2 regions of the Paraburkholderia phenazinium genome follow, and region 1 is predicted to be linked to the other one. Evidence: predicted binding sites of a transcription regulator. Region 1 holds the regulator's gene; the other holds the start of a gene.

Region 1 (9,514 bases):
CTGATCGCGCCGGTCGTGTGTGTGGGGCTCTCGCAGGCATATCGGTTCCTGCGCGAACTCGAGCACCGGCTGCAGTATCGCAATGACGCGCAAACGCATGCGATGCCGGTGGATCCGGAAGAGCGCGCGGCGCTGGCCCGTGCGATGGGTTTCGACGATTACGCGGCGCTGATGGCGAAGCTCGACGCGCATCGCGAGATGGTCGAGCAGCAGTTCGACCAGATTTTCGCCGACAAGGTGAACGGCCGCGACGGTTGCGGTGCGCCGGAAGACGGTGCCGCGGTGTGGGTCTGGAGTAGCGCGCTGGCCGACGATAGTGCGGAAGCTGCGTTGCAGGCGCGCATCGCCGAACTGGGAATTCCCGAGCCCGCCGAGCTGCTCGCGCGCCTGCGCGCCGTGTGGAATTCGTCGCGCTACGCGGGGCTTGCGGAGCGTAGCCGGCAGCGCTTCGATATTGTCGCGCAGCGAGCGCTTGAAGCCGCGCGCACGCTGGAGCCGCCCGCGCGGCGTGGCGACACGGTGGCGCGCTTCTTCGACCTGCTCGAGGCCGTTAGCCGGCGCGGCGCGTATCTGGCGCTGTTGACCGAATATCCGCAGGCGTTGCACCGCGTACTGTCGGTGCTGGGCGCCTCGCATTGGGCGGCCGGTTATCTGATCCGCCATCCGCAACTGCTCGACGAACTGCTCGATGACGAAGCGATTGCGAGCCCGTTCGACTGGGCCGAGTTCAAGCGCACGCTGCGCTTGCGCCTTGCCGCGGCGGACGGCGTCGAACAACAGATGGATTTGCTGCGCCATGCGCACCAGGCTGAAGTGTTCCGCATCCTGCTGATCGATCTGGCCGGCAAGCTGAGCGTGGAACACGTGAGCGACCGGCTCTCCGAACTGGCCGATGCCGTGCTCGACGTGACGCTCGAGGCAGTCTGGAAGCAACTGGCCAAACGTCATCGCGAGGTGCCGCGTTTTGCCATCATCGCGTACGGGAAACTGGGCGGTAAGGAACTGGGCTACGCGTCGGACCTCGACCTGATCTTTCTCTACGACGACCCCGACGATGCGGCCGCCGACGTCTATTCCACCTATACGCGGCGTCTGATCACGTGGCTGACCATGGCGACCGGTGCGGGCACGCTGTTCGACGTGGACCTGCGGCTGCGGCCGAACGGCGAATCGGGACTGCTCGTCACCGATCTGGATGCGTTCAGGCGCTACCAGTTACGCGAGGGCGATGCGGCCAATACGGCGTGGGTGTGGGAACACCAGGCGTTGTCGCGGGCACGCTACTGCGCGGGCGATGCCGAGATTGGCGCGAGGTTCGAAGCGATCCGCGAGCAGGTACTGACCACGCCGCGTGAGGCCGGGCCGCTCGCCAAAGAGATTGTCGAGATGCGCGAACGCGTCGAAGCCGGCCATCCAAACCGTACCGAGCTGTTCGATCTGAAGCACGATCGCGGCGGGATGGTGGATATCGAATTCACCGTTCAGTATTGGGTGCTGCTGCACGCCGCGCGTGACCCCGAGCTGATCCGCAATACGGGCAATATCGCGTTGCTGCGTGAGGTGTCGCGCTTTGGGATGATGAGCGAGGAAGAGGCCGAGACGGTTGGCGCGGCTTATCGCACGTATCGCAAGCTGCAGCACAGGTTGAGGCTCGACGGGATGGAGAAGGCGCGCGTCGAGCCGGAGACCGTCGAGGCGGAGCGCGCGGCTGTGCTGGCGTTGTGGAAGCGGGTGTTTGGGTGAGGCGAGGGCGGGGGGCGCTGTCGTAACTGCCGTCTACGCCGCGAGCATTTCCTTCGCGTGCTTGCGGGTGGTGGCGGTGATCTCCAGGCCGCCGAGCATGCGTGCCACTTCCTCGATCCGGCTGGCCTTGTCCAGCGACGTGACGCTGCTGACCGTACCGCCTTTCTTGTCCGATGCCTTGGCCACCTGGAAATGATGGTCGCCGCGCGCTGCCACTTGCGGCAAGTGCGTGACGCACAGCACCTGGCGAGCGCGACCGAGTTGATGCAGCAGACGCCCGACTACTTCGGCGACGCCACCGCCAATACCGGTATCCACTTCGTCGAAGATCAGGGTGGGGGTCGGGCTGGCGGCGCTCGCGATCACAGCGAGCGCGAGGCTGATCCGCGCCAGCTCGCCGCCTGAAGCGACCTTGGCGAGCGGCCGGAGCGGCACGCCGGCGTGCCCGGCAACGCGGAATTCCACCTGTTCGAGGCCATGCGCTCCGCCTTCCGGCAGCGCGACGAGTGCGACCTCGAAACTGCCGCCTTTCATCGACAGTTCCTGCATGCCCGTGGTGACCGCCGAGCCGAGCGCCTTGGCGGCCTTGGCACGTGCTTTGGACAGCTGTTTGGCATCGGCCAGATAGGCTTCCTTTGCTTTGGCCTCGGCAGCGTGCAGGCTGTCCAGATCCGCGGCGGCGTCCAGTGCGGCCAGTTGCGCGCGACGCGCGGCGTGTTCCTCCGGCAGCGTCTGCGGCTGCAGACGGAATTTGCGCGCGGCCGAATGCAAGGCGTCGACACGTCTTTCGATCTGGGCGAGCCGGTCGGGGTCCAGTTCGAGCCTTTGCGCGTAGTGGCTCAGCGAATAGGCAGCTTCCTGCAACTGGATTTCAGCAGGCTCGAGCGCAGCGAGCGCATCGTTTAACGCTGGATCGATTTCCGCCAGGTCGCGCAGCTTCGAGACGATCGATGCCAGATGCGTGATCATCGCCTCGTCCGACTCGGAGAGGGCGTTGAGCGCTCCCTGCACGCCTTCGATCAGGTTGGCCGAATGCGACAGACGGTTGTGTTCTGCGTTGACCTCTTCCCATTCACCCGGCTGCGGGGCGAGCTTGTCGAGTTCGGCCAGTTGCCACGCGAGCCGCTCTCGTTCGAGTTGCAGTTCGCGATCGCGCGTTTTGGCTGTTTCGACCGCTTGCGCCCGGTCGCGCCAGGCGCGCCAGGCGCGGCTCACCGCGGCAGCCTTGTCGACCAATCCTGCGTGCGTATCGAATAGCTCACGCTGCGCATCCGGGCGCATCAGTAACTGGTGGGCGTGCTGTCCGTGAATGTCGACCAGCATTTCGCCGACCTCGCGCAGTTGCGCGAGCGTCGCCGCAGTGCCGTTGATGAAGGCACGCGAGCGGCCGTTCGCATCCACCACACGCCGCAGCATGACGGTCTCGTCGTGCGAACCGGCGCCGTTTGCACCGTGCGTACTATTCGTGCCGCTCGCCGAGCCTAACGCCTGCTCGTCGAGCCACTGATCCACCTGAGCGTGCGTTTCGAATTCCGCGGTGATATCCGCGCGGGCCTCGCCGGTGCGCACGACGCTTGCATCGGCGCGGGCGCCAAGCGCGAGTGCCAGGGCGTCGATCAGGATCGATTTGCCGGCGCCTGTTTCGCCCGAGAAAACCGTGAAGCCGCTGTCGAATTCAAGGTCGAGCGCGGCGACGATGACGAAGTCGCGTATCGAGAGGTGGCGAAGCATGGAGGTCGTCTGGTAGCTTGGGTTACCGGCTGCGGCCAGGTGCTCAGGGTTAGCTCAGGATCGGCGCAGTGTTCGTTCAGGATTCAGGATTCGGGATCGGTTCAGGGCTTGATGTCGTCTTCGTGCGACGGGTATTCATTCCAGTGCAGCTTCTTGCGCAACGTCGCGTAATGGCTGTAGCCGACCGGGTGCAGGAGCGGCACGGTATGGCGTGAGCGGCGCACTTCGATCTTGTCGTTGTGTTCGAGCGCGGTAAACGACTGCATGTCGAAGTTGACGTTGACGTCGCGGCCGGAGACGATCTGGATGCTGACCTTTGAGTCGTCCGGCAGCACGATGGGGCGATTCGACAATGCGTGCGGCGCAATCGGCACCAGCACGATGCCTTGCAACTGTGGATGCAGGATTGGCCCGGCTGACGACAACGCGTAGGCGGTCGATCCAGTCGGCGTGGCGACGATCAGTCCGTCCGAGCGCTGGTTGTACATGAAGCGGCCATCCACGGCCACGTGCAGCTCCGCCATTCCCGAGAAACCGCTGCGGTTGACCACCACGTCGTTGAAGGCCAGCGCGTGGTAGATGGGGCTGCCGCCGCGCATGATGCGCGCTTCCAGCAACATGCGTTCCTCGCGCTCGAAATTGCCGCTCAGCATCTGCGGCACGAGTTCCTGCATGGCTGAAATCGGGATGTCGGTGATGAAGCCGACCCGCCCATGGTTGATGCCGATCAGCGGCGTGCGGTACGGCGCAAGCTGGCGGCCGATGCCGAGCATCGTGCCGTCGCCGCCCAGCACCACGGCCACGTCGGCGCGGGCGCCGATTTCCGCGGGGCGCAGGGCGGGGTAGTCGGTAATGCCGATCTCCGCAGCGGTGTCCGCTTCGAACACCACGTCGAAGCCGCGCCTGGCGATGCACGCGGCGAGCGCGGTCAGCGGCTCGCCAATGCCTGGCGTGTTGTTGCGCCCGACGAGCGCGACGGTCTTGAACTGACTGGTAACTTGCATGCCGGCATTACACCATAGGTGAGGGCTGAAAAGAACCGTCCGCGGCCACATGGGTGGCCGGCGCCACGCGGGCGCGCCTGTCGGGCTGCAGGCCCGTGCCGGCCGGCCTGCGCAGGATTATCGGCAGAATGATGAACTCCTCGTGACAGCGGGATGGTATGCGTTGCGTCGAACCCGCAGGTGCGGGTTCGCGCCAGGGGTTGTGCGGGCAAACCGGCACATGCAGCCCATGCCTCGCCAACGAAGGCGTGAACGCTGTTATTGTTAGCGCTCGCGGTCGTCGCGTCATTAAGCTAAACTTTTCCGTCATGCTAGATCCCCGCGCACAAACCCTCCTCAAAACGTTGATCGAGCGATATATCGCTGAAGGTCAACCGGTCGGCTCGCGCACGTTGTCCCGCTACTCCGGTCTGGAGCTGAGCCCGGCGACGATCCGCAACGTGATGTCCGATCTGGAAGAGGCGGGGCTTGTCATCAGCCCGCACACCTCGGCGGGCCGCATTCCAACGCCGCGCGGCTATCGTCTGTTTGTCGACACGATGCTCACAGTCGAGTCCGCGGCGGACGAGGAAGCGGTCACCCGTACCGTCAAGACCACGCTGCAGGCGGGCGAGCCGCAGAAGATCGTTGCAGCGGCGGCGAGCGTGCTGTCCAGCCTGTCGCAGTTTGCCGGCGTGGTGCTGACCCCGAGGCGCAGTCACGTCTTCAAGCAGATCGAGTTCATGCGCCTGTCCGACAAGCGCATCCTGCTCATCATCGTCACGCCCGAAGGCGACGTACAGAACCGCATCATGGCGACGCAACGCGATTTTTCGCCGTCGCAACTGGTGGAAGCGTCCAATTACATCAATGCGCACTTTGCCGGCCTTTCCTTCGACGAAGTGCGCCGGCGCCTGCGCGAAGAGATCGACGAGCTGCGCGGCGACATGACCACGCTGATGCACGCCGCCGTCAAGGCCAGCACAGATGAAGCTGACGCCGGCGAGACCGTGCTGATCTCCGGCGAGCGCAATCTGCTCGAAGTGGCCGACCTGTCTTCGGACATGGCGCGGCTGCGCAAGCTGTTTGATGTATTCGACCAAAAGACCAGCCTCCTTCAGTTGCTCGACGTATCGAGTCACGCCCAGGGCGTGCAAATCTTCATTGGCGGCGAGTCGAATCTCGTGCCGATCGAGGAAATGAGCGTCGTGACCGCGCCGTATGAAGTGAACGGCAAGATCGTCGGTACGCTCGGCGTGATCGGGCCGACGCGCATGGCCTACAACCGTGTGATTCCGATTGTCGACATCACCGCGCGCCTGCTCTCGCTGACGCTCAGCCAACAATAAGCGTCTGCGCCCCGGTACCGCGGCACGTTTCATTGCCTTGCCATTGCCCGCATCTCCGTCGGGCAGGAGCCCGAATTGCATGCTGCAAATGATGCGATGCGGCGCGCGGCTTGCCAATCGGCCGAATGGCCAGGTATCGGCTGCGGACCGCCCCGCTATAATGACTCTCACCTGAACCGATTTCCCGCTGTACGCGGCTAGCCCTGTTGCCTATGCGTTTCGATCTCGAGCGGCCATCGCAACCCGCCACATCTCATCGTGTTGCGGTTTTGCTGATCAATCTGGGCACGCCCGACGCACCGACGCCACGGGCCGTGCGGCGCTACCTCGCGCAGTTTCTGTCCGACCCACGTGTCGTGGAGATTCCCGCGGTCCTCTGGCAGGTGATCTTGCGGCTCCTGATCCTGCCGGTTCGCGGGCGCTCGTCGGCCAAGAAATATGCTGCGGTATGGACACCGGAAGGCTCGCCGTTACGCGTGTTCACGGAGAAGCAGGTGGAAGGTCTGCGGCATCTGCTGCAGTTGAACGGCTACACGGCGATCGTCGACTACGCCATGCGCTACGGCATGCCAGGCATCCCGGACATGCTGAATCAGCTCAAGCTGGCGGGTGCCGAGCGCGTCCTGCTGGTGCCGATGTATCCGCAATACTCGTCGTCGACTACGGCTACGGCATTCGACGCTGCATTCTCGGCGCTCAAACGCATGCGCAACCAGCTGGAAATCCGCACCATCCGCCAATATGCCGATCATCCGGCGTATATCGCGGCGCTGGCGGCGCAGGTACACCAGTACTGGCATGCCCATGGACGCCCGGATTTCGCGGCCGGCGACAAGCTGGTGCTGAGCTTCCATGGCGTTCCCAAACGTACGCTCGATCTCGGTGACCCGTATCACGACCAGTGCCAGCAAACGGGGGCACTGTTGATGCAGGCGCTCGGGCTGACAACGGTGGAGTGCCGCGTCACGTTCCAGTCGCGTTTCGGCAAGGCTGAGTGGTTGCAGCCCTATACCGCGCCGACGCTCAAGGAGCTGGGCGCGGCGGGGGTGCGCCGCGCGGATGTGTTTTGTCCGGGCTTTACTGCCGATTGCCTGGAAACTATTGAGGAAATCGGCATGGAAGTCCGCGACGAGTTCGTCCATGCGGGCGGCAAGGAGTTTTACCGCATTCCTTGCCTGAACGCCTCGCAGGCGTGGATTGCGGCGCTGGGGGAGATCGTCGCCCAGAACCTGCAGGGCTGGCCGGTGCAGGTGGCCTCCGCGCAAGGTACGGTGCCGGCGTGAGACTGGTTGACGGAATCGTTTTCAACGCGCTTGATGCGCAACTTGCGACGCCGCTTCGTACATAGGGCGCCAGACTAGCTGATGAACTACAGGATTTCGACCGAACCCGGCGCGCGCCTGCGCATCGACAAGTGGTTATGGGCAGCGCGTTTCTTCAAGACACGCTCGCTGGCAGCGGATGCCGTTGACAAAGCTCACGTAAGGATTGGCGGTGCTGCAGTCAAGCCGGCCAAGGAGGTGCGGGTCGGCGATCTCGTCGAAATCGAGATCGAACGCATCGTATGGCAGGTGGAAGTACTGGGTGTGTGCGACGTGCGCGGCCCGGCGAGTGTGGCGCAGACGCTTTATGCGGAAACCGAGGAAAGCAAGGTGAAGCGGCAGGTGGAGCAGGAGCGGCGTAAAACGTATCGCGAGCCGGCCGCCGCTTTGCACGGGCGTCCGACCAAGCGCGACCGGCGCACTATCGACAAACTTTCAGGTGGGGATTGAACAGTTGTTCCATCGTCGCGTGCACGCCGCCATATTCGGTCGTGCTGTCGTTGACGGCCCCGGACATGCAGATGGTCGTGGTTCCCGCTACGAGCACCAAGGCGACCACGGATATTGCGAAGGTCAGTTTCACGGTACTCCCCCGAAATGATGCTGGACGAACGCGCGATGAGTTAAGTGAAGTGGTATATACCAGGTTAGGGTAAACGTGCCTTCCCGGGTGGACAGCTGAAGTTTAGGTCAGTCCACGAGGCCGCTCAATCTCTATCTGATTAATGGTTGTAACGAGGCATTTCTGCCGCACTGTTGCGGTGCGAAAAGTTCCTTTTGACCGCTTGAAATCGTGCTTTGAGACCCAAACTCAGTAGGCGATGAGCGGTGGTTTGTGTGGCGTTTCTGCAACGCTCAAGCGGGCCTTTCAGAGCACCACGCGGCCGCCCTTGGCTTTAACTTTTTTACGACTTTCAGCGACATGGAAAACACGCAAGAGAATCCGACGAGCCAGAATCCCACGCCCGCCGAAGAAGCCGCGCGCCAGGCTGCCGAGGCCAACGCAGCTCAGCCGGAAGTCAACCCGGCTGAAGCTGCGCCGGCCGGCGCCGAAGCCGCGTTGGCCGAAGCGCAGACCAAAATCGCCGAGTTGCAGGAGAGCTTTCTGCGTGCCAAGGCCGAGACCGAAAATGTGCGCCGGCGTGCGCAGGAAGATGTCACCAAGGCTCACAAGTTCGCGATCGAGAGCTTTGCCGAGCATCTGCTGCCTGTAGTCGACAGCCTCGAGGCCGCCGTCGCCCACTCGTCCGACGACCTGCAGAAGGTTCGTGAGGGTGTCGAGCTGACGCTGCGCCAGTTGAGCGGTGCGCTTGAGAAAGGCCGCGTCGTGGCGATCAATCCTCCGGCAGGCGAGAAGTTCGACCCGCATCGTCACCAGGCTATTTCGATGGTGCCGGCCGAGCAGGAGCCCAACACCATCGTCTCCGTGCTGCAAAAGGGTTACGTGATCGCCGACCGCGTGCTGCGCCCGGCGCTCGTTACCGTCGCCCAGCCGAAGTAAGCCGAAGTAGACCTCAGGCATCGCTCAGGCGCTCCCGGGCAGGCATCCCCGCTATCATGGCCAACCTTCCCGTCGATTCCACGGCTTTTGCCGTGTTCGAGATGCAGGAATTGAGCGCAGAGTCGTTCGACGCCGCGCTCGAAGCGGTTCGCGATGAGGTGGCGGTGGTGTTCTTCTGGGGACTCGACTGCTTCAACTGCGAAATAGCGAAGAAGGCGATGCTGGCGCAGCCCGACGCGATTCGCGCGCTCGGGCTTAGATGGTTTCACAGCAACGTCTACGAGCACCGTGAGCTGGGCCGCCGTTTCATGCTGCATGGCGTGCCGACGTGGTTCTTCTTTCATCGTGGCAAGCGGCTTGGCCGGGCGACTGGCTGGCACGGCCTCGGGCAGTTCGAGGCGGCGGTGGCAGCCGCCCGGGGGAAGGCTGCCGCAAAGGCCGTTTCAAAGGCGATGGATGGCGTGGCCGGTACTGGCGGTTAGCCGGGGTGGCAACAAGTCGGGCAAATCCCCGGCAACGCCAATCCCGAAGCCGCAGGCGATTGAAAAAAATTAAAGACCGCATTGCATTCAAGGTCTTGAAAACGATGCAGACGCACTTATGTTGAGTGCAGGTTTGAATTGAAGGCGGGTTGCCTTGCCGCCAGATGGGCACAAGGCAACCTACCGCAGCGATCAAAGTCAGGAGATTAGTAAAAATGGGCAAAATCATCGGCATCGACCTCGGCACGACCAACTCGTGCGTGGCGATCATGGAAGGCAATTCGGTCAAGGTGATCGAAAACTCGGAAGGCGCGCGCACCACGCCGTCGATCATCGCTTACATGGAAGACGGCGAGATTCTCGTCGGCGCGCCTGCGAAGCGTCAGTCGGTCACGAACCCGAG
Region 2 (9,514 bases), 3.4 Mb from region 1:
CCAGGGGCGGCCCAGCTTCTTCGCTTCAGCCTGCAAATCGCGCCGCGTCATATCGAGCCCGAGCGCGTAGCCATACACATGTTCCAGCGCCTCTCCGACCGGAATGTCTTTGCCCGGCTTGCCGATCGCCGCGACCAGTTCCATTTCGAAGTGGACGTTCTTCGATTGGGCCGGGTACGGAAATTCGCCAGTCTCGCCCGGAGCGACATAGACGACGGCATCCGCGGGCTTGCTGAAGAAAAACGGCGGTTCACGGTCAGGATCGTGCCCCATCTCGCGCGCGTGCGCTTCGTAATTACGGCCCACGCAGTAAATACGACGCACCGCGAATTGATCGCTGGACCCGACGACCGGCACCGCGACTACCGGTGCGGGAGCAAACACGTAACTCATCCCGTTCTCCAATCTTTAGTAAGCGCCGCGAGCGCGGCAATAAAGCATTGAGTTTAACGCGAGGGTGAATGGGCTGCGCGCGAACCCGGCAGTCCAGAGAGGCCCAGCGGTGGCGCCCGGCATGAGATGAGCCGCTGACGCTTGCAGCCCTGTGTCAACTTGCGGAAACGCCATAGATGCGATACTCACTACAGATACCGCTGCGGGTATATCTGCGAATAGCGCAACCGATCCCGCCGCAGACAACGCGAACACCCTTTGAATACCGTGGCCGACGCCGTCAATGGCGCGCCTGGCCACCCAGCCCCACTAAGCCCGATGACCGAATCCGCCGATACCGCCGTCCCCGACTTCCCCTGCGCCCGCTTTATCAAGGAGATTGGCCGCGGCCCGAACGGCGCACGCGCGCTGACGCCCGAAGACACGCACGCGCTCTACAGCGCGATGCTCGACGGACGCGTCTCCGATCTCGAACTCGGCGCGGTGCTACTGGCATACCGGGTCAAGGGCGAAACCGCTGACGAGCTCGCCGCGATGCTGGCGGCCGCCCACGCCTCGTTCGAGCCGATCCAGATTGCACACAGCGCCTACCGGCCGGTTTCCATCCCCAGCTACAACGGCGCGCGCAAGCAGCCGAACCTGGTGCCGCTGCTCGCGCTGCTGCTGGCCCGTGAAGGGGTGCCGGTGCTCGTGCACGGCGTCACTGAAGACCCGGGCCGCGTGACCAGCGCCGAGATCTTCACCCATCTGCAGATCGCGCACGCGCAGGACCATGCGCAGATCGAAGACAGCCTCGCCTCGCGCCGTCTTGCCTTTGCGCCGATCACCGCGCTCGCGCCGAAGCTCGCGCGCCTGCTGGCGCTGCGCCGCCGGATGGGCGTGCGCAATTCCACGCATACGCTCGTCAAGATCCTGCAACCGTTCGCGCCGCCCGGGCTGCGGCTCGTGAACTACACGCATCCACCCTATCGTGACGCCCTGACCCAATTGTTCGTCACTCATCCGGATGCGGCCGCAGGTGGTGCGCTGCTCGCACGCGGCACAGAAGGCGAAGCCGTCGCCGATACGCGCCGGCAGGTGCAGATCGACTGGCTGCATGACGGCATCTGCGAAACACGCGTGGCCGCCGAGCGCTCCTCGGCAGACGCCCCCGAAGTCGAGTTGCCCGAAGCACGCGACGCCGCTACCACCGCTGCGTGGATCGATGCCGTACTGCGCGGCGAAGCGCCCGTGCCGAGCGCGATCGAACGGCAGATTGGCGTGATCGCGGAGATCGCCCGAATCTCGGCGTGACGGGCTTCGCGCGGGCGTTACGGCGCTTCACGCGAGGCTGCGCAACGATCCATTGTGCGCATCCGCGGTTGACACGCTGCGGCCCGCTCGCATACATTTGACTCATGCGTTCCCTCCCGAACACCCTCCGAATTACCTCCGGCCGCCTAGCGCGGCCCCTATCGCTACGTCTAGCGTAAGCCAGGCGTAGCGCCGCGCGTTGGCCGCCCCAGCGGTTCAAAGCCGGTCCTCAAAGTAGTCCCGCAGTTTCCGTTGCACCCCAAACCGTAGTTCCTTTTACAACCTGTCAGTCGTTTGTATTCGTCCGTTTACCGTTCGGACGAATCGCGAAGGTCGCATCCGTGGCAACCCGCCAGCCGCTCGAGGCCACGCCCCTTTGCATACGACAGAACGAACGAGGCTCATCATGTTGCGCAATCCCGCTGAAAAATACCGGCCGTTCCCCGCCGTCCGTTTGACCGGCCGAAAATGGCCCAGCCGCACGATCCAGCAAGCCCCCATCTGGATGGCCACCGACCTGCGCGACGGCAACCAGTCGCTGATCGAGCCCATGAGCATCGCGCAAAAGCTCGAGTTCTTCGAGATGCTGGTCCGGATCGGCTTCAAGGAAATCGAAGTCGGCTTTCCGTCGGCCTCGCAGACCGACTTCGATTTCGTGCGCAAGCTGATCGACGAGAAGCGCATTCCCGACGATGTGACGATCCAGGTGCTCGTCCAGTCGCGCGAAGAATTGATCGCGCGCACCTTCGAGGCGCTCGAAGGCGTGCCGCGCGCGATCGTCCACTTGTACAACGCGATCGCACCGGCGTTCCGCAAGATCGTCTTCAACCAGTCGAAAGACGAAGTGAAGGCGCTCGCGGTCGAAGGCACGCGGCTGATCAAGCAGTACGCGCAAGCACGGCCGCAGACGCACTGGATCTACCAGTATTCGCCCGAGACCTTCAGCATGACCGAGCTGCCGTTCGCCCGCGAGGTGTGCGACGCCGTCGCCCAGACGTGGCGGCCCACGCGCGATCACAAGATGATCGTTAATCTGCCCGCTACGGTCGAAGCCGCGATGCCGAACGTGTACGCCGATCAGATCGAATGGATGGACCGCAATCTCGGCTACCGGGACAGCATCGTGCTGTCGGTGCATCCTCATAACGATCGCGGCACCGCGGTCGCCGCCGCCGAACTCGCCGTGCTGGCGGGCGCGGATCGCGTCGAAGGGTGTCTCTTCGGGAATGGCGAGCGCACCGGCAATGTCGACCTCGTCACGCTGGCGATGAATCTTTACACCCAGGGCATCGACCCTGGCCTCGACTTCTCGAATATCGACGCGGTACGCCGCGTGGTAGAGCGCTGCAACCAGTTGCCGGTGCATCCGCGCCATCCGTATGCGGGCGATCTCGTCTATACGGCGTTCTCGGGATCGCACCAGGACGCGATTCGCAAGGGCTTTGCCCAGCAGAAGCCGGACGCCGTGTGGGAAGTGCCCTATCTGCCGGTCGACCCGGCCGACGTGGGCCGCAGTTATGACGCTGTGATCCGCGTGAACAGCCAGTCGGGCAAAGGTGGCTCGACCTACCTGCTCGAACGCGGCATGGGCTTCACGCCGCCGCGCCGCGTGCAGATCGAGTTCAGCCACGCGGTGCAGGCCGCCACAGATATCAGTGGCGCCGAGATCAGCGGTGAGGCGATCTGTGCGTTGTTCGCCCGCGAGTACTTCGAGACCGCAGGGCCGGCGCGGCGGGTCAACGCTTCAACCGTGCGGTGGGAAGATCGCGACGTCAATGTGGCGGCGACGAATCGGCCCCGTGCGCCGTCCGAGGCGCAAGGGGCGCAAGACGCGCAGCATGCGCCGCACGAGCAACACGCCCGGCGCGTCGCCGCCGCGTTCGCTGCAGCTGCGGGGCGGACGATTGAGGTCATCTCGTTTGAAAGCACGCGTACCACCGATGGGCGCACGGCGGTGTTCGTGGGCTGCAGGGTCGGGGAGCAGGCGGTCCGTTACGGCGTTGGAGTTAGCCCGGAACCTGCGACGGCGGTCGTGGATGCCGTTGTCAGCGCGGTGAACCGGGCAATCGGAACAAACGAGGCGGCCGGGACAGATATGGCAGAAGTGGTAAATCCGGCGGTGTGGCAAGAGCGCGACCGTAGAGTCGCGGCCTGACGGCAACCGGCTGCTCAACTCAGACGCAAAAGCAGACAACAACCTTAAGAGAGCGCGGCACGATCTGCCGCGCCTACGAGCACGGGTCGCTCACCCAGCGTCCCGGCGAGAGAAGCCCACCGGCCTCACTCGATCGCGCAACGCGTTGCCTGCCATGCGACCAGCCGCCACTCACCGTCTTCCTGCGCATGCAGTGCCGTATAGGCAATCGGGAACAGCAACGCGCCGTTGTTCGCCTCCATCTCGATGAGCGCTCGCCCCGTGACGATCACACAGGTTTCACGCCCCACCGGCAGCACCTCCTGTGACTGGATCTCGATCTGCCGATAACGACGGCGCCCCGCCGTGATTCCGTCGATGAACTGCCGCTTCGTTTCCCGTTTGCCATTCGTGTGGACATAGCTGACGGTCTCGGAGAGCAGCGAGTCGAGCAACGGTCCGTTGCCATCGACCATCGCTCGAAAGCGGTCGCGCTCGAGCCCACGAATCGCCTCGATCACCTTTGCGGACATTGCTCAGCCCCTTTGCCTCGACGGGCCGACAGCGGCCGCGGTCTTAGAAGTTACGTTGCAAATATAGCTGGCTGAAATTTATACCAGGTTTGGGCTCTTTGATACCGCCGTTCGCGAAGGGCACCAAAACCGGTAGACCGCCAGACACTGCTGCCGACATACGAAGCCCGCCCCCACGTCAGCTGTCGAAGGGACGCTGGAACATTGCGGCGCGGCCGCGATCCAACTTCAATCGCGGTACCCACCGCGCATAAATTGCCCTTGAAAAAGCCGGTCCTGCACCCCATATACCGAAAGCCACGGGCGCAAGAAATCATAAGAAGAAAGTCGGAATTCAGCAGACCAATACTCGAAAAGGCCGAAAACTGGTGACAGTTCACCAAGGTGCCCCCATCCAGAGCAAATCCTACGCTCATCCCCGTCAAAGCGTAGAAAGCGTATGATGCTATTGAAAATCAAATTTCGATAGCCAGGCGGGAACCATGATACCCCCACACACTCTAAGTATTAGCACTCGGATATTGAGAGTGCTAACATCCACGCTGGAGTCGAAGTTCGACTGAGCTTTTGGCTGATTCCAAAGGAGTTTTCTACGTGAGCAACGCAATGACCCTTCCGAGTACTCTGAGCCCGTCGTCGGCTAAGGCCGCTTCGGCAGGTGCACTGGCGCTCTCGCATTCTTCGCTGCTGCCCGGTCAACTGGGCAATATCGACGCCTACATCCAGGCCGTGAACCGGATTCCGATGCTGACGCCGGCGGAGGAACGACAGTTCGCCACCGAATTTCGCGAGCAGGGTAACCTGGAGTCCGCGCGCCGCCTCGTCCTGTCGCATTTGCGACTGGTGGTGTCGATCGCGCGCAACTATCTGGGCTATGGCCTGCCGCATGCCGACCTGATCCAGGAAGGCAATATCGGCCTGATGAAGGCCGTGAAGCGCTTCGATCCGGAGCAGAACGTGCGTCTCGTGTCGTACGCCATGCACTGGATCAAGGCCGAGATCCACGAATACATCCTGCGCAACTGGCGCATGGTGAAGGTCGCCACCACCAAGGCGCAGCGCAAGCTGTTCTTCAACCTGCGCAGCCACAAGCAGGGCTTGGGCGCGTTCACGCCGGACGAGATCGAAGGTCTCGCCAAGGAACTGAACGTCAAGCGCGAGGAAGTGGCCGAGATGGAAACGCGCCTATCCGGTGGCGATATCGCACTGGAAGGTCAGGTGGAGGACGGCGAGGAATCGTACGCGCCGATCGCCTATCTGGCCGATTCGCATAGCGAACCGACCGCCGTGCTGGCAGCGCGTCAGCGCGACAAGTTGCAAAGCGACGGCATCGCCAGCGCTCTCGAATCGCTGGACGCACGCAGCCGCCGGATTATCGAAGCCCGCTGGCTGCAGGTGCAGGATGACGGTTCGGGTGGTTCGACGCTGCACGACCTGGCAGACGAATTCGGCGTGTCGGCCGAGCGCATTCGCCAGATCGAGGCGAGCGCCATGAAGAAAATGCGCAGCGCATTGAACGAGTACGCTTAACGCAAAATAGCGGCACTCGGCGCCGTCAGATACTAGTCCGCGCCCTGTAAGACATCAGCCCTGCCCTCGTAAGACGGCGGGGCTTTTTCATTTACCACGTCGCAACCCCACCCCATTTCCTTGACGTAGCGCAAGGTTGCTTGTATTAGTGACGTGGACGGCATGCTTACGCGACCCAATGCCACAGTCGCGAACTTCCTCGCTGCCAGCCCCTATCTTAATATCGTTATGCATTCTCCAAGCCGTCTGCGCGGCCTGGATCCGGCCGGGTAAACCGGTGTGAAGTCGAACCATCGACCGATCATGACCATAACGCTACACGAGAGGACTCCGCCTCGCCCTGCCCTGCGCGCGCGAATCGCCGCCTGGGCACGCGGACCGACCTTCGGGCGAGATATCGCCATCGTGCTTGCCATCAAATTTGCACTCCTGATGGTGCTCAAGTACGCGTTTTTTAATCATCCCATGGCGGAGAACATGTCCATGCCGCCCGCGCTCGTCGCGCAGGCGCTGCTCTCCGCGCCCGCCCCGCATCCGTCTCAAGGTGATCAACATGCCCGGTAGCGAAGTCGTCGACCTCTCGCGTCTCCAGTTTGCGGTGACGGCGCTTTATCACTTTTTGTTCGTACCCCTTACGCTCGGACTGTCCTGGCTGCTCGTCATCATGGAATCCGTCTACGTGATGACCGGCAAGCAGATCTACAAGGACATGACGCAGTTCTGGGGCAAGCTGTTCGGCATCAACTTCGCGATGGGCGTCACCACCGGTCTCACGCTGGAGTTCCAGTTCGGCACCAACTGGTCGTACTACTCCCATTACGTCGGCGATATCTTCGGCGTACCGCTCGCGGTCGAAGGGCTGATGGCGTTCTTCCTCGAGTCGACCTTCGTCGGCCTGTTCTTCTTCGGCTGGCCACGGTTGTCACGGGTGCAGCATCTGATCGTCACCTTCCTCGTTGCACTGGGTTCGAACCTGTCCGCGTTGTGGATTCTGGTCGCCAACGGCTGGATGAACAATCCGGTCGGCGCCGAGTTCAACTACGAAACCATGCGGATGGAACTGTCGAGCATCTACGCGGTGCTGTTCAATCCCGTTGCACAGGTGAAGTTCGTGCACACGGTTTCCGCCGGCTATGTGACGGCTTCGATGTTCGTGCTCGGCATCTCGTCGTGGTACCTGCTCAAGCGGCGCGACACGGAATTCGCGCTACGCTCGTTCGCGATAGCGGCGGGCTTCGGCCTCGCATCGACGGTCTGCGTGATCGTGCTCGGCGACGAATCCGGCTACCGCACCGGCGAAGTCCAGCAGGTCAAACTCGCCGCCATTGAATCGGAATGGGAGACCGCGCCGGCGCCCGCACCATTCACGATATTTGGCATCCCGAACCAGAAGGAGGAGCGGACTGACTACGCGATCCGGATTCCATACGCGCTCGGTATCATCGCAACGCGTTCGCTCGATGAGCCGGTGCTCGGTCTGAAGGATCTGATCGCGCAAAACCAGCTGCGCATCAAGGACGGCATGATTGCGTACGGCGCGCTGCAGCAGCTCAAACAAGGCAATGCCACCGACGACGCCAAGGTCGCCTTCGCGCTGCACAAGGACAATCTCGGCTACGCGCTGATGCTCAAGCAGTTCACACCCAACGTCACGGATGCCACGCCGGACCAGATCGCCCAGGCGGCGAAGAAGACGATTCCGCCGGTGTTGCCGGTGTTCTTCTCATTCCGCATGATGGTTGGCCTCGGCATCCTGTTCCTCGTGACCTTCCTGCTCGCGTTCTGGTTCTGCGCGCAGCGCTCGCTGCTGCTGGACAAGCGCCGCTGGTTCCTGCGCTGGGCCGTGTGGGCGATTCCATTGCCGTGGATTGCGGCGGAATTCGGCTGGATCGTCGCCGAACTGGGGCGTCAGCCGTGGACGATTGCAGGCATCCTGCCCACCGCGCTGTCGGCTTCGAGCCTGACGGCCTCGGACCTGTATCTGAGCATCGGCGGCTTCGTGGTGTTTTACACGGCGTTGTTCGTGATCGAAATCACGCTGATGTTCAAATACGCGCGGCTCGGTCCGTCGTCATTGCATACGGGACGGTATCACCATGAGACGCCGCCACAGGGTCAGCCGTCCAAGCCGCTGAGTACCACTGTTGCATGATCGGCCATCAGACTGCGCAAGCTGTCCTAGCTGTGTAAAAGGGAAAAATCATCATGGATTACGCAACCCTCAAAGTGATCTGGTGGGTCCTGATCGGCGTCCTGCTGATCGGCTTCGCCGTTACCGACGGCTTCGATATGGGCACAGCCATCCTGCTGCCGTTCATCGCGAAGACCGACTCCGAGCGGCGCATCGTCGTGAACACCGTCGGCGCGACGTGGGAAGGCAACCAGGTCTGGTTCATCACCGCAGGCGGCGCGATGTTCGCAGCATGGCCGCTCGTCTACGCGGCTTCGTTCTCGGGCTTCTACTTCGCGATGCTGCTGGTGTTGTTCTCGCTGTTCTTCCGGCCGGTGGGCTTCGACTACCGCAGCAAACGCGAAGACCCTCGCTGGCGTAGCGCGTGGGACTGGGCGCTGTTTGTCGGCGGCTTCGTGCCGGCGCTGGTGATCGGCGTCGCCTTTGGCAACCTCCTGCAAGGCGTGCCGTTCGCATTCGATACCGACCTGCGCGTCACCTATCACGGCAGTTTCTTCGCACTGCTGAATCCGTTCGCCGTGTTGTGCGGGCTTGTCAGCGTGTCGATGCTGGCCGCGCACGGCGCTGCATTTGTGAAGATGAAAACGGATGACGTGATTGCGCGGCGTGCCTCGTTAGCCTTGCGCATCGCGTCGCTCGCTGCTGTGGCGTTGTTCCTGCTCGCTGGCGTGCTGGTGGCGACGTTGATCGGCGGCTATCAGATCGTCGACGCGGCGCCGTTCGATACGGTAGCCAACCCGTTGCTAAAGAGTGTGATCGGCGCACCCGGCCTGTGGCTCACCAACTACTCCACCTACCCGTGGATGGTCGCGGCACCGGTAATCGGCGTGGTGGGCGGTGTGCTGGCATTGCTGCTCGCGAAGTCACGCTTCGAGAAGAGCGTGTTCATCTGCACCTGCCTGATGATCGTCGGCGTGATCCTGACGGCTGGCTTTTCGATGTTCCCATTCATCATGCCGTCGTCATTGGATGGACGCAGCAGTCTGACGGTGTGGGACTCGACCTCGAGCCAGATGACGCTGCAGATCATGCTGATCGCGGTGATCATTTTCTTGCCGATCATCCTGATCTATACGAGCTGGGTGTACCGCGTGATGCGCGGCAAGGTGACTGCGGCCGCACTCGAAGAGAACCGGCATTCGATGTATTGAAGCCTTTATTTGTATGACGCAGCGGAGCCGATTGAAACGGACTCATAGGAGCGAATGATGTGGTATTTCAGCTGGATTCTCGGTATTGGCGTAGCGCTCTCGTTTGGCATTATCAACGTGATGTGGCTTGAATCGAACCGTCCGGGAGAGGCCGCCGCGAAGCGCAAGGCGGATTGAGTAGTAGTGACAGCGCCCGCGTGAATCGCAAACACGGACAGCGGTAAACGAAGAACGGCACCCTTGGGCGCCGTTCTTCGTTTCAGCATCACTCAGCGCAACAGAGCAACGC

The links. The regulator HrcA, encoded in region 1, represses chaperone genes, less so after heat shock. The targets are predictions, from matches to a motif close to TTAGCACTCNNNNNNNNNGAGTGCTAA.
Region 2: rpoH (RNA polymerase sigma factor RpoH) is a predicted target of HrcA. The motif match lies at 4,861-4,887, and genes of this name have one in related genera.

What each region holds. Positions count from the first base shown of each region.
Region 1 is NZ_FSRM01000001.1:4,448,655-4,458,168, reverse strand. Features, by position in the region: gene glnE (bifunctional [glutamate--ammonia ligase]-adenylyl-L-tyrosine phosphorylase/[glutamate--ammonia-ligase] adenylyltransferase) at 1-1,743, shown strand, start outside; gene recN (DNA repair protein RecN) at 1,777-3,474, opposite strand; gene BUS06_RS19960 (NAD kinase) at 3,576-4,478, opposite strand; gene hrcA (heat-inducible transcriptional repressor HrcA) at 4,787-5,806, shown strand; gene hemH (ferrochelatase) at 6,019-7,089, shown strand; gene BUS06_RS19945 (RNA-binding S4 domain-containing protein) at 7,171-7,578, shown strand; gene grpE (nucleotide exchange factor GrpE) at 8,051-8,629, shown strand; gene BUS06_RS19935 (thioredoxin family protein) at 8,686-9,111, shown strand; gene dnaK (molecular chaperone DnaK) at 9,327-9,514, shown strand, end outside.
Region 2 is NZ_FSRM01000001.1:1,079,681-1,089,194, reverse strand. Features, by position in the region: gene BUS06_RS05120 (fumarylacetoacetate hydrolase family protein) at 1-393, opposite strand, end outside; gene ybiB (DNA-binding protein YbiB) at 712-1,686, shown strand; gene leuA (2-isopropylmalate synthase) at 2,093-3,841, shown strand; gene BUS06_RS05100 (nuclear transport factor 2 family protein) at 3,967-4,353, opposite strand; partial or broken gene BUS06_RS38135 (acyloxyacyl hydrolase) at 4,397-4,536, opposite strand; gene rpoH (RNA polymerase sigma factor RpoH) at 4,948-5,883, shown strand; gene cydP (cytochrome oxidase putative small subunit CydP) at 6,187-6,447, shown strand; gene BUS06_RS05085 (cytochrome ubiquinol oxidase subunit I) at 6,437-8,035, shown strand; gene cydB (cytochrome d ubiquinol oxidase subunit II) at 8,089-9,225, shown strand; gene cydX (cytochrome bd-I oxidase subunit CydX) at 9,283-9,402, shown strand.